DNA from 3 places in the Kitasatospora sp. CM 4170 genome. Region 1 is predicted to be linked to each of the others. Evidence: riboswitches for the same ligand, from Rfam matches in the RefSeq annotation. Region 1 holds a riboswitch; each other region holds the start of a gene.
What was found. A riboswitch is a leader RNA that binds a small molecule or an ion and turns the genes downstream of it on or off. The one in region 1 is predicted to bind cobalamin.
Positions count from the first base shown of each region.

Region 2: linked by a shared signal. The riboswitch ahead of RMN57_RS24475 (ribonucleoside-diphosphate reductase subunit alpha) and the one ahead of RMN57_RS01665 (peptidase) in region 1 are both predicted to bind cobalamin.
Region 3: linked by a shared signal. The riboswitch ahead of RMN57_RS09170 (HoxN/HupN/NixA family nickel/cobalt transporter) and the one ahead of RMN57_RS01665 (peptidase) in region 1 are both predicted to bind cobalamin.

Region 1 covers NZ_CP134877.1:398,808-403,150, forward strand. The annotation lists gene RMN57_RS01660 (flagellar hook-length control protein FliK) at 1-298, opposite strand, end outside; gene RMN57_RS01665 (peptidase) at 334-1,410, opposite strand; cobalamin riboswitch at 1,508-1,648, opposite strand; partial or broken gene RMN57_RS01670 (enoyl-CoA hydratase) at 1,799-2,571, opposite strand; gene mmsB (3-hydroxyisobutyrate dehydrogenase) at 2,568-3,452, opposite strand; gene RMN57_RS01680 (enoyl-CoA hydratase/isomerase family protein) at 3,449-4,343, opposite strand, start outside.
Region 2 covers NZ_CP134877.1:5,707,674-5,712,016, forward strand. The annotation lists gene RMN57_RS24475 (ribonucleoside-diphosphate reductase subunit alpha) at 1-2,239, opposite strand, end outside; cobalamin riboswitch at 2,428-2,570, opposite strand; gene RMN57_RS24480 (glycosyltransferase family 39 protein) at 2,635-4,343, opposite strand, start outside.
Region 3 covers NZ_CP134877.1:2,317,189-2,321,531, forward strand. The annotation lists gene RMN57_RS09160 (aminopeptidase P family protein) at 1-685, opposite strand, end outside; gene rpmG (50S ribosomal protein L33) at 944-1,108, shown strand; gene RMN57_RS09170 (HoxN/HupN/NixA family nickel/cobalt transporter) at 1,189-2,352, opposite strand; cobalamin riboswitch at 2,385-2,579, opposite strand; gene RMN57_RS09175 (metalloregulator ArsR/SmtB family transcription factor) at 2,662-3,060, shown strand; gene RMN57_RS09180 (ATP-binding protein) at 3,242-4,343, opposite strand, start outside.

The sequences.
Region 1 (4,343 bases):
ACACGAAGCCCGGGAAACGCGGGTGGAAGGCGTACGAGAACCCGGCGCCGGTCAGTGCGGCCAGGCCGCTGGCCGGGTCCCCGGGGGCGCATCCGGTCTCGATGCCGCCGCCGACGGCGGTGAAGTCCACCACGACGGTGACGCCGGTGGTACCGCTACAGGCCGCGGCCCGGGCCGGCGGGGCCTGGACGGCGGAGGCGCCGAGCAGGCCGGCGGTGAGGGCGGCGGCCGCGGCGACCGAACCGAGCGTGCGGCGGGCCGGGCGGGCCGGGCGGGCCGGGATGAGGGTGTCGGTCATCGGAACTCTCCTCGCGGGATCGGGGGTTCGTCGTCTCAGTGGGAGGCCGGGGCCGGGCAGGCCAGGGTCGGGGCGTCGGGACGCGCGCCGGCGGCGGAGAGGGTGGCCAGCGGGGTGCCACCGAGGCCGAGGACGGCCTGCGCGGTGGCGCGGGACCCGTTGCCCGCGTTGAAACCGGACGCGTCGTACGCGATCGCGCCCCGCACCGCCGGGTCGGTGGTGCAGCCCTGCTGGAACTTGACCAACCGGCTCCAGCCCTTGACGCCGGCCCCGAAGCGCCCGCCGGACAGCAGCGCCTGCGTGGCCAGCCCGGTGGTGTTGGCGTTGGAGGCGGTGGCCCCGGCCGCGACGAAGCCGCCGTCGGCGTTCTGGTGGGCGGCGAGCCAGCCGAGACCCGCGTTCGCCTTGGCGGTGCGGCCGGTGGCGGCGAGGGCCTGGGCGGCGAGGGCGGTCGCGTCCGGGTCGCTGGTGCAGGCGGCCTGACCGAAGGAGACCGGGTAACCGCCGTCCGCGCACTGGCTGTTGGCGAGGAAGTCGACGGCCGTGGCAGGGGCGCCGCCGGGGGTGCGGTGCAGGGCGATCAGGGCGAGCGACTGGCCGAAGGCGTTGCTGTAGTCGCCCCACTGGGAGCGGTCGGAGAAGCGGCCCTCGGGGCTCTGGAGCGAGCGCAGCCGGGCCGGCAGGTCGATGCCGCCGAAAGCCGTCGGGTTCACGCCGCGGACCTCGGCGGCGAGCAGCAGCTTGGCGGTGGCGCCCGCGTAGGCCTCGGTGGTGCCGTCGCCGAGGTAGCCGCTGATGATCTCGGGCTTGGCCAGCCAGGCGGTGGCCTTGGCGGCGGCCTGGTCGGAGCTGTGCGAGGCGGCGAAGGCCAGCACGGCGTCGATGGTCAGGCCCTGGTCGGGGTAGGCGGTGCCGTTGAAGACGGACTCGAAGTGGTCGCCGTCGACGAGCTGGCGGGCCAGCCAGCCGGCCGCGGCGGCATCCGGCCGGACGGTCGGGGAGGACGTCGCGGCGGCCGGTGCGGCGTGGGCGGCGGTGGCCGCGGGGAGTGCGGTGGCGAGCGCGAGGGCGGGTATCGCGAGCAGACCGAAGGTGCGGCGAAGCGCGGACATGGGTGCCTTTCCGGGCCTGGACGCAGGGGCCCGGAGGACGTCGGCAACGTGCCGGGGCAGCCCTCGGAGCTCCGGCCCGCAGACCACGACGGGAGGAGGGGACAACACCTCCGCCGACGGGTACTCGGGCTCGCCGCCGACGTGGCGTCGGCGGCCTACCGTTGCGGGTCAGCGCCGGATTCGGACCGGCTTCCCCCGAACGGCGGAGTCACAACTTGACGGCTCATCATGGCGAAGCGGAAAAGATCCGGTCAAGGGATCGTGCGTCACATCACGGTGGGTCCGGGCGGCCCGGCCCCACCTGGACGCCCACCCGCGCCGGCGGTCCGACGGCCGACGGCCCGTGGTGCGCCGCCCCTCGTCCGGGGGCGGCGCACCACGCGGCCTGTCAGCGGTGGGTGAAGGACGGCGGGCGCTTCTCGGCGAAGGCGGCCATGCCCTCCTTCTGGTCCGCCGTGGCGAACGCGGCGTGGAAGAGCCGGCGTTCGAACCGGACGCCCTCGGCGAGGGTGGTCTCGTACGCGCGGTCGACGCTCTCCTTGAGCATGACGGCCGCCGGGGTCGACATCTCCGCGGCCTTCTCCGCGGTGGCAGGGCCTCGGCGAGCAGCTGGTCGGCCGGGACGATCCGCGAGACCAGACCGGCCCGCTCGGCCTCCTCGGCGCCCATCATCCGGCCGGTCAGGCAGAGCTCCATCGCCTTGGCCTTGCCGATCGCCCGGGTCAGCCGCTGCGAGCCGCCGATGCCGGGGATCACGCCGAGCTTGATCTCCGGTTGCCCGAACCTCGCGGTGTCGGCCGCCAGCAGGATGTCGCACATCATCGCCAACTCGCAGCCTCCGCCGAGCGCGTAGCCCGCGACGGCCGCCACGACCGGCTTGCGCAGGGCGGCGAAGCGGTCCCAGGCGGCGAACCAGTCGCCCAGGTAGGCGTCCACGAAGCCGAGGGACTGCATCTCCTTGATGTCGGCGCCGGCCGCGAAGGCCTTCTCCGAGCCGGTGACCAGCAGGCAGCCGATCTCCGGATCGCGGTCGAACTCCGTTGCCGCCGCGACGACTTCGTTCATCAGGAGGGTGTTGAGCGCGTTGAGCGCCTTGGGACGGTCGAGCGTGATCAGCCCGACCCGGCCCTTGCGCTCGACCAGGATCGTCTCGTACGTCATGCGGAGGTCTCCCTGAGGGTGGTGATGATGGCGGAGAAGTCCAGGCCGGCGGCCTCGCCCTGGGCGAAATCGGCGAACAACTCGGCTGCCCGCCTGCCCAGTTCGGCCGGAACGGCGGAGGCGGTGGCCGCGTCGGCGGCGAGCCCGAGGTCCTTGGCCATCAGCGCGGCGGCGAACCCGGCCGCGTACCCGCGGTTGGCCGGGCTGGTCGGCACCGGGCCGGGCACCGGACAGTTGGTGGTGAGCGCCCAGCACTGCCCGGAGGCCGTGGAGGCCACGTCGAACAGCGCCTGGTGGCTCAGGCCGAGGCTCTCCCCGAGGGCGAAGGCCTCGCCGACCGCGATCATGGAGATGCCCAGGATCATGTTGTTGCAGATCTTCGCCGCCTGGCCGGCGCCGGAGGCTCCGCAGTGGACGACGCGGCGGCCCATCGCCGCCAACACCGGTTCGACGGCGGCGAAGTCTGCGTCCCCGGCGCCGACCATGAACGTGAGGCTCGCCGCCTCCGCACCGGCCACGCCACCGGAGACCGGTGCGTCGACGGCGCGGTGCCCGGCGACCCGGGCGAGGTCGGCGGCCACCCGGGCGTCCCCGACGGCGATGGTGGAACAGTCCACGAACAGCGCACCCCGGGCGACGGCGGTGAGCTCCCGGTAGGCGTCCAGGACCTGCCGTCCGGTCGGCAGCATGGTGACCACCGACTCGGCGTCGCCGACCGCTTCCGCCGCCGAGCCGGCCACGACCACGCCATGCGCGGCGGCGCGCTCCCGGGCGTCCTCCGCCAGGTCGTAACCGGTCACCCGGTACCCCGCTTTGACCAGGTTGGCCGCCATCGGGCCGCCCATGTTGCCCAGTCCGACGAATCCGATGCGGTGGGTCACCAGCGCTCCAGGGGTGTGATGGCGGCGAGGCCGAGTTCGCGCTCGCCGAGCGGGGCGAAGTAGCGCGCCACGGCGGCGGGTTCGACGGCGCTCAGCGTCGCCGGGCTCCACCGCGGCGTGCGGTCCTTGTCGATCACCTGGGCCCGGATCCCCTCGGCGAGGTCGGGCGTGGAGAGCGCCGCACAGGACGTGCGGTACTCCTGGTCCAGCACCGCCTCCAGCGGGCCGAGGGCCCGGGCCCGGCGCAGTGCGGCGAGCGTCGCCGTCACGGCGGTCGGGGAGTTGGCGGTGATCCGGTCCACGGCCTTCTTGGCTTCGGGCTCGCCGCTCTCCCGCAGCCGGTCGAGGATCTCCGCCACGGTGTCGGCGGCGTAGCAGCTGTCGATCCACGCCCGGTGTCCGTCCAGCACGCCCGCCGGCGCGGGCTCGACGTGCCGTTCGAGGGCGTCGTGCACGGGCAGCTCGGCGAGGTCGTCCAGCAGGGCCGGGAGCCGCTCGGCGGGCACGAAGTGGTCGGCGAGCCCGCACAGCAGGGCGTCCGCGCCGCCGACCGAGCCGGCCGTCAGGGCGAGGTGGGTACCGAGCTCGCCCGGTGCGAGGGCGAGCAGGTAGGTGCCGCCGACGTCGGGGACGAAACCGATGCCCGCCTCCGGCATGGCGACGCGGGTGGTCCCGGTGACGATGCGGACGCTGCCGTGGGCGGAGACGCCGACGCCGCCGCCCATCACGATGCCGTCCATGACGGCGACGTAGGGCTTGGAGTAGCGGGCGATCCGGGCGTTGAGCCGGTACTCGTCGCGCCAGAACTCCTCGACGGCTCGCGGGTCGCCGCCGGTGGCGGCGCGGTGGATGGCGACGATGTCGCCGCCGGCGCAGAAGGCGCGGTCGCCG
Region 2 (4,343 bases), 5.3 Mb from region 1:
TGGTCTTCAGACCGACCTTCCACGCGTACGCATACATCGAGCTGAGCTTGCCGATGGTCGGCGCCGCCATGAAGAGGTTCAGCGACTGGCTCTGGTCGAGGTACGGCATGCGCGCCGCGGCCAGGTCGATCAGCGCGCGCTGCGGCAGCTCCCAGGCCGTCCGGTACAGCGAACGGATCTCGGCCGGCAGCCAGTTGAGCTCCTGGACCGAGCCGTTGGCGTCGCGCAGCGCGTCGCGGGTCTGCTGGTCCCAGACGCCCAGCTCCTTGAGCTCGCGCACCAGGTAGGGGTTGACCTGCAGGAACTCGCCCGACAGCGTCTCGCGCTTGAACAGGTTGGACACCTGCGGCTCGATGCACTCGTACACACCGGCGATCGAGGCGATCGTGGCGGTCGGCGCGATGGCCAGCAGCAGCGAGTTGCGCAGGCCGGTCTCGGCGATCCGGGTGCGCAGCGCGGCCCAGCGGTCGGCCCACTGCGGGGCGGCCGACGGGAAGTGGTCGATGTGCAGCTCGCCGCGGGCGGCGCGGGTCTCGCCGTACGCCTCGTGGCGGCCCAGCTGCTCGGCCAGGTCGGCGGAGCGCTCGTACGCGGTGAGCATGATCCGCTCGGCGATCAGCGTGGAGAGGGCCTTCGCCTCGGCGGAGTCGAAGTCGATCCGCAGCTTGAAGAAGACGTCCTGGAGGCCCATCACGCCGAGGCCGACCGGCCGCCAGCGGGAGTTCGACGTCCCGGCCTCGACGGTCGGGTAGAAGTTGATGTCCACCACGCGGTCGAGGAAGGTCACGGCGGTGCGCACGGTGGCGTCCAGCCGCTCCCAGTCCATCGCGCCGATCAGGTCGGCGGTCGACGCACCCTCGGCCACGTGGGCGCCGAGGTTGACCGAGCCGAGGTTGCAGACGGCGGTCTCGGAGTCGTCCGTGACCTCCAGGATCTCCGTGCACAGGTTGGACGAGTGGACCGTCCGGCCCGGCAGCGCGGTCTGGTTGGCGGCGCGGTTGGAGGCGTCCTTGAAGGTCATCCAGCCGTTGCCGGTCTGCGCCAGGGTGCGCATCATCCGGGCGTAGAGGGTCTGCGCGGGGATGGTGCGGACGGCCTTGCCGGCCAGCTCGGCCTTGCGGTAGGCCTCGTCGAAGTCCTCGCCCCAGAGGTCGACCAGCTCCGGCACGTCGGCCGGGGAGAACAGCGACCAGTCCTCGTTCGCGTTGACCCGGCGCATGAACTCGTCCGGGATCCAGTGCGCCAGGTTCAGGTTGTGGGTCCGGCGCGCCTCCTCACCGGTGTTGTCGCGCAGCTCCAGGAACTCCTCGATGTCCGCGTGCCAGGTCTCCAGGTAGACGCAGGCCGCGCCCTTGCGACGGCCGCCCTGGTTGACGGCGGCGACCGAGGAGTCGAGGGTGCGCAGGAACGGGACGATGCCGTTGGACTTGCCGTTGGTGCCCCGGATCAGGCTGCCGCGCGAGCGGATCCGCGAGTAGGAGAGGCCGATGCCGCCGGCGTGCTTGGAGAGGCGGGCGATCTGGGCGTACCGGGAGTAGATCGAGTCCAGGTTGTCGAGCGGCGAGTCCAGCAGGTAGCAGCTCGACATCTGCGGGTGCCGGGTGCCCGAGTTGAAGAGGGTCGGCGAGGAGGTCAGGTACTCCAGCCGGCTCATCAGGCGGTACAGCTCGGCCACCTCGCGCACCGACTGCTCGTTGTCGCCGACCGCCAGGCCACAGGCGACGCGGAGCAGGAAGTGCTGCGGGGTCTCGACGACCTTGCGGGTGATCGGGTGGCGCAGCAGGTAGCGGGACTGCACGGTGCGCAGGCCGAAGTACTCGAAGCGGTCGTCGCCCTGCGGGTCGATCAGGCCGTCGAGGACGGCGGCGTGCTTCGCCACGAGGGCGGCGGTGGTGTCGCCGATCAGACCCTCGGCGTGGCCGACCGCGATCGAGGTGGAGAAGGAGACCACGCCCTGGGTCGCGGCCTCGTCGACGATCTCCAGCGCGAGCAGCCGGGCGGCCAGCTTCGAGTACTGCGGGTCCTCGGCGATCATCGACGCTGCGGCGTCCACGGCCAGCCCGCGCAGCTCGGCGAAGTCCGAGCCGGCGTGGCGGCCGCGCAGCGCGGCGGCGGCGACATGGCCGGGGTCCACCTGCGGAAGGTCGGCGCTGCGGTCGGTCAGCACCCGCAGCAGAGCGCCGCCCGGGTCGGTGACCGTCGGGTCGGCGGTGGCGGAGCTGGTCCCCTGGGTGGGCAGGGTGGCTGAGGCAGCGGTGGTCAAGGCGCTCTCTCCTGGCGGCGATCGGCGGCGGTGGATCGAATCACCGGGCCGTTCGGGGCAGGGGAGCACGGCGCGGCAGCCGGACGGCGTCGCGCGACGGTGTCATCCCCGGCCCGCCCGCGAGGCCCGGAAGTACTGCTGGTGCTGAAGGCCTCTGCGGGGAGGTCGACCGGCACACCGTCGGCAGGTACTCGGACTCGCGGGCTCTGCATGGGAGCCGCCCGCACACCGCTGCGGGGCAGTCCCGGATTCCCACCGGGTTCCCCTGCGTCGACAGCAGGGACGAGCATACATCTAGTGGCGGCTGAGTATGACGGCCCCATATGTAGTGGCGGGCGTGTCGCGGGGCCCGAGTTGCGGGCCCGTCGCGCTCAGTACCGGAGGAACACTTTGTACGTGCCGGAATCGCCGGTCGGGGAGCTGAACTGAGCGATCAGGCGGTAGTGCCCGCCGGCCCCGAGAGCGTCCGCGAGAGCCCGGTTCATGGCGCTCGGCGCGGTGCTGTCGAGGACGACCAGGTTGAACCAGCCGTCCCGGACGGCGGTGACCGTGCCGTCGTCGCCGCGGTGCACCACGCCGGCCCGGTCCTGGTACTCGGTGCCCCGGCGGGCCGAGAACCACTGGTCGGGCTTGCTGACGCTGCCCAGGTAGTACTCCGGCAGCCCCTCCACCTCGGTGAGGTAGCGGCCGCCGTGCGGCTGGGCGTGCAGGCGCAGCACGCTGAGCAGCCGGCCGGAGTCGGGGCCGTCCTGGTACCGCAGGGACGCCTGCTCCAGCCCGAGGGCGAGCAGCACCACCCACGCCAGGATGCCCAGCTGGGGGTTGCGGAAGTGCGCGCCGACCAGCCTGGTGATGCCCACGCCGGCCAGCGGCGCGGCGAAGAGCATGCCGAACCCGAGGTGCCGGAACATCACGCCGGAGGTGCCCAGGCAGGCGTACAGGACCGGGATCAGCAGCGCCGTCCCGCACAGGGTGATGCTCAGCGCGGCGCGGCGCAGCCGGGTGGCCGTGATCTCGTCGTCCTCGGGCGACTCGTACATCCGCTCGCGCCGCACGTAGGCGGCCGCCCCGGCGCAGGCGAGCAGCGTGAACAGGCCGCTCCACTGGGCCGCGGAGAGCAGGACGGAGCCGGCCGACCGGGCCTCGTGGCCCTGGGTGGGCGACCAGGCCGCGACGTCGTCCAGCAGGCCGAACGGCAGCAGCAGCCCGACGGTGCCCACGGCCAGGAGCAGCGCCCGCAGGGCGGCCGGGCCGCGGCCCTTCCGGGCCGAGGCGGAGAGCACCGCGAGGGCGAGCACGGCGGGGAGGGCGACCACCGCGGCGTACTCCGCGGCGACCGCGAGGGCCGCCACCGGCGCGGCCAGCAGCACCAGGGCCACCGGGGCGCGGGCGGTGCGGACGACGATCCAGGCGGTGACCGCGACCAGGGCGATCGCGAGGGCGTCCGGGGCCGCGTAGAAGCCGACCACCACGGTGGACTGCACGACGGCGTACGCGGCGGCGCCGCAGATGGCCACGCGCTCGTTGAAGAGCCGGCGGGTCAGCGAGTAGGCCAGGACGGTGGTGACCAGCGCCAGGACCAGGCTGACCACCCGGGCCCCGAAGATCCCGCTCGCGTTCGCGGCGGCGCCGGCCAGCGGCGGGTAGAGCCACGGCGCGCCGGGGATGCGCTCGACCAGGTCGGTCGTCATCGGGGTGCCGTCGAACAGGTGGTTCAGCTCCTGGCGGCCGACGATCATGGCGATGGCCTCGTCGGGGTGCGCGGCGCCGAGCAGGCGCAGCGAGAGCGCCGCCTGGACGGCCAGCACGGCGAACAGCAGGGCGCGGCCGATCCAGCGTCGCCGGGGGCTGGACGCCGGGTCCCAGCCGGTCGCGGGGACGGCCGGGATGGTGTACGGGGCCAGCTCCACGGGCGGGCCGTCGGAGGGGTGGAACCGGGGGTCGGCGGGAGCCGGGCCGTCGCCGGGGTGCGCGGGCTCGTCCCGGTACGCGGGGCCGTCCGGGTGGGCCTCCTCCTCCGGGTACTCGGTGTCCACCGGGTGGGTCTGCTCCTCCGGGTACGCGGGGCCGTCCGGGTACG
Region 3 (4,343 bases), 1.9 Mb from region 1:
GGTACTGCGCGCCCAGCACCACGGTCAGGAAGTCGCCCTCCTCCACCCGCCGGTCGGTGGGCTGGTGGGCCTGCTGCCCGGAGTGGCTGCCGGTGCCGACCGAGACCGGGAAGGCCGCCCGGTCCGCGCCGTGGTCGATCATCCGGCGCTCCAGCTCCATCGCCAGGTGCCGCTCGGTGCGGCCGACCAGGATCGACTCCAGCAGTTCGCCGAGCGCCTGGTCGGCGATCTCGGCCGCGATCCGCAGGTCGGCGATCTCGTGCTCGTCCTTGACCACCCGCAGCCGCTCGACCGCCTGGGCTAGGTCGGCCAGCCGGACCCCCTCGGCCAGGCCGGCCACCGCCCGGTGCCGGCTGACGGTGAGGTCGTGCTCCTCCACCGCGAGGTCGGTCACCCGGAGCTTCGCCGCCGCGGCCGCGGCGGCCAGCGCGGTGTCCGCCCCGGCCGCCACCGGCACCCGGGTCACGTCCTCGACGATCAGGTGTTCGCCGGTGTCGTCCGGCGGCAGGTCGTCCGGCAGCGCCAGCAGCGCCCGCTCCCGGGTGAGCAGCAGCGTCGCGCCGCACGGCGGGCACCCGGTCAGGTACCGCACGTTCGCCGCCCGGGTGATCAGCGCCGCGTCGGCCCCGGTCGCACTGCAGTGCTCCCTCAGCCGCTCCCGCCGGCCCGCGTACGCATCAGACATGGGTCGAGCCTACGGAGGCCCGTCCCGATCCGCCCGCCGAGCGCCCCCAGCCGGGGCCCGGCGCGCGGCGCTCCCCCACCGCGCGCGCCGACCCCGCGCGCCCACCGCACTCCCCCCGGGAATGGGCGGGCCGGAGCGCGCGTTGTGAGGCAATACGTGAAAACGACTTCCATTTCGGCGTACGGCCTCCGGCCGGCGCCGGGACGGCCACCCCGGAGCGGCGACCCGCCGAGCCGGCCGACCCCAGGAGGACCACCCATGGCCCGCAGCGAACTGCGCCCGATCATCAAGCTCAGGTCCACGGCCGGGACCGGCTACACCTACGTGGCCCGCAAGAGCCGCCGCAACGACCCGGACCGGCTGGTACTGCGCAAGTACGACCCGGTCGTGCGGCAGCACGTCGACTTCCGCGAGGAGCGCTGACCCCTGAACGCGGCGCCCCCTGAACGCGATGGAGCCTCCCCGGGACCGGGGAGGCTCCATCGCGTGCGGCGACCCGCGGCCTACCGCGCCGCCTCCTGGGCGGCGGGCGCGTCCTCGGCCGGCCCGGCGCCCGGCTGCACCGGCTGCGGGCTCCACTTCTGCTCGACCCCGGCGATCCGCCAGTACCCGATCGCCGCCGCCCAGACCACCACGAACAGCCCGACGATCGCGTAGCCGACGTTGTCCAGCGAGATGTCCGCGATCCAGCCGCTCACCGGGTCGGTCAGGTCCAGCTTCTCGTGCAGCACCCCGACCAGCTCGATGGTGCCGATGATGAAGGCCACCGCGATCGACAGGCCGGTGATGGTCAGGTTGTAGTACACCTTGCGCACCGGGTTGGAGAACGCCCACTGGTACGCGAAGTTCATGAACGTCCCGTCCAGCGTGTCGAACAGGCTCATCCCGGCCGCGAAGAGCAGCGGCAGGCAGGCGATCGCGTACCAGGGCAGCCCGGAGGCCGCGCCCGAGCCGGCCATCACCATCAGGGTCACCTCGGTCGCGGTGTCGAAGCCGAGGCCGAGCACCATGCCGACCGGGAACATCTGGCCCGGGCGGGTGATCGAGCGGGTGGCGCGGTTCAGGACGCGGGCCAGGAAGCCGCGCGCGTTGAGGTGCTCCTCCAGCTCCGCCTCGTCGAACCGCCCGGCCCGCATCGAGCGGAACACCTTGAGGATGCCGAACAGCGCGGCCAGGTTGAGCGCGCCGATCAGGTAGAGGAAGGCGCCGGAGGCGGAGGTGCCTACCATGCCCAGCCACTGGTGGGTGGTGGACTCGTCGTCCATCAGGGTGTCGGCCAGCTGCGCGCCGCCCGCCACCAGGGCGGCCATCAGGACCACCATCGAGGAGTGCCCGAGGGCGAACCAGAAGCCGACCGAGACCGGCCGCTTGCCGTCGGCCATCAGCTTGCGGGTGGTGTTGTCGATGACCGCGATGTGGTCGGCGTCGAAGGCGTGCCGCATGCCGAGGGTGTAGGCGGTGATCCCCAGGCCCACCCCGAAGACCTGGGTGCCGACCTCGTACTTCTCGGGGGCGACCAGGAAGATGAGCGTCCCGAACGCCACCACGTGCATGGCCAGGATCACCCCCATCAGCCCGGCCGTGCGGACGGTGTCCTCGCGGCGCCACCGGAAGGTCGGCAGGACGGACGGCGCCGCCGGAGCAGCGGCGGTTTCGGGCAGGGTCATCCTGGGATCACGCTCCAGCACCTCGTGGAATGACGTTCGTGAGATGCCGTGGCCGGTCTCCTGGCTGACGGGGCTTCCGTACCCGCCTTCCCAGGCGCGCGAGGCGCCCAGTGGCGTCATGGGTACGGACGATTCCCCCCGATCACAGTGGCGAGGGCCGCTCCGGACTCCGGACCCCTGAGGGTCCGTCACCGGTCTTCCCGAACACCACGGCGGGCAACACCGTAGGGGGCCCGTGCACACCCTTGCAAGGCTGCGCACCTGCGCAGGTGTCAAGGATCACAGGGCCGGGGCTGCAAGAATGTCCGTATGCATCTCGTACCGGCCGACCGCGCGGGCCACCGCACCATCGACGGACACCGGGTCTGCGAGGCCATCGCCGCGATCGGCGACACCGGGCACGTCCGGTCCTGGGCCGAGCGGTTCTCGCTGCTCGCCGACCCCGGACGGCTCGCCCTGCTGCTCGCCCTCCACCGCGCCGGTCCGCTCGCCGTCACCGACCTCGCGGTTGCCACCGGCATGCGCGACCCCGCCGTCTCCCAGGCGCTGCGGCTGCTGCGGACGGCCGGCGTGGTCACCGGCGACAAGGACGGACGCGTCGTGCGCTACCGGCTCGTGGACGACGCCATGCGCCCCCTCCTCAACACCTGCGCCGCCCACCCAGCCCCCACCTCCGCCGACACCCGAACGGCCACCGCAACCGGCTGAGAGATCCCGGGCCATCGCCGCGCGCCCGTGCTCGGCGACCTCTACGACGGCGGAGGCACCTGAGCCTCGTCCCCGGACCTACCGCGCCGCCCAGGCCGAGCAGTCCACCGAGCACAGGTTCACCGGGGGCGGTGATCCTGCCGGCCTCAGCGCGCGCCCCGTCCGCCGAACGCCGCCCGCGTCACCTTCCACGCTGCCCGGCGTCCGCCTCCGGACCTCCGAGCTCGCCGAGCCGGGAGCGGCCGCGCTCGGCCAGGCCGGTGTCGCCGGATTCCTCGGCCAGGGTGACGAGCAGCCTCAGCGCCTCGGCCTCCTTCAGCCGCTGGCCGAGGGCCGCAGCCCGCCGAGCGGCCTCCGCCGCCAGGGCGGCGGCCTCGTCGAGCAGCCCCAGCACCCGGTGGGCACGGGCCCGCACCAGCGGGAGCCGCATCAGCATCGGGGCGTCGCCCTCCGCCTCGGCCAGCGCGGTGGCCTCGTCCAGGACGACCACCGCCTGCTCCGGGCGACCGACCGCGATCAGCGCCTGCGCGAGGTTGTAGCTCTGGACGACCACGCCGTGCGCGTCGCCCTCGTTCTCCTCCCGGGCGAGGGTGAAGAGCTCGACGGCCCGCTCCGGGCGGCCGTCGGCCAGGCAGAGCAGGCCGTCCGTCTCGTGGAGCACGCCGACCAGCCGACGGTCGGCCACCAGCGGCACCAGCTCCGAAGCGGCCGCCAGCTGCTCGGTCGCCCGCGGGAAGTCCCTCAGCTCGTAGTGGGCCCGGGCGAGCTGGTTGCACATCCGGACCACGGCGTCCGAACGGTCGTCCCGCCGGGCCGACTCGACGCCGAGCCGGTGGGTCTCGATCCAGTCGTCGTAGTACTTACCGCCGTGGTAGAGCGGCCAGAGCGACTCGCAGAGCCGCCAGACGTCGCCGTGCCGGCCCTGCTCACCGGCCGACCTGACCACCTCGCGCAGGTTGGCCCGCTCGGCCCGCAGCCAGTCCAGCGCCACCGCTCCGGAGGTGAACCCCGGCAGCCCTTCGCCGGCCGGCTCCTGCAGCCGCAGTCGCGATCCGAGCACCGCGACGTCCGCCAGGAACGCCCGGCCCCGGTAGTACTCGACCACGCGGGCGAACAACCCGGACCGCTCCGGCAGCTCCCGGACCCGCTCGTAGGCGTGGCGCCGGACCAGGTCGTGGGCGCGGTAGTGCTCGTCCGGGCTCGCGGCCACCACATCGTCCAGGAGGTGGGCGGAGCGCAGCTCCGCCAGGCCTTGGTCCACCCGCTCGATCCCTGCGGCTGAG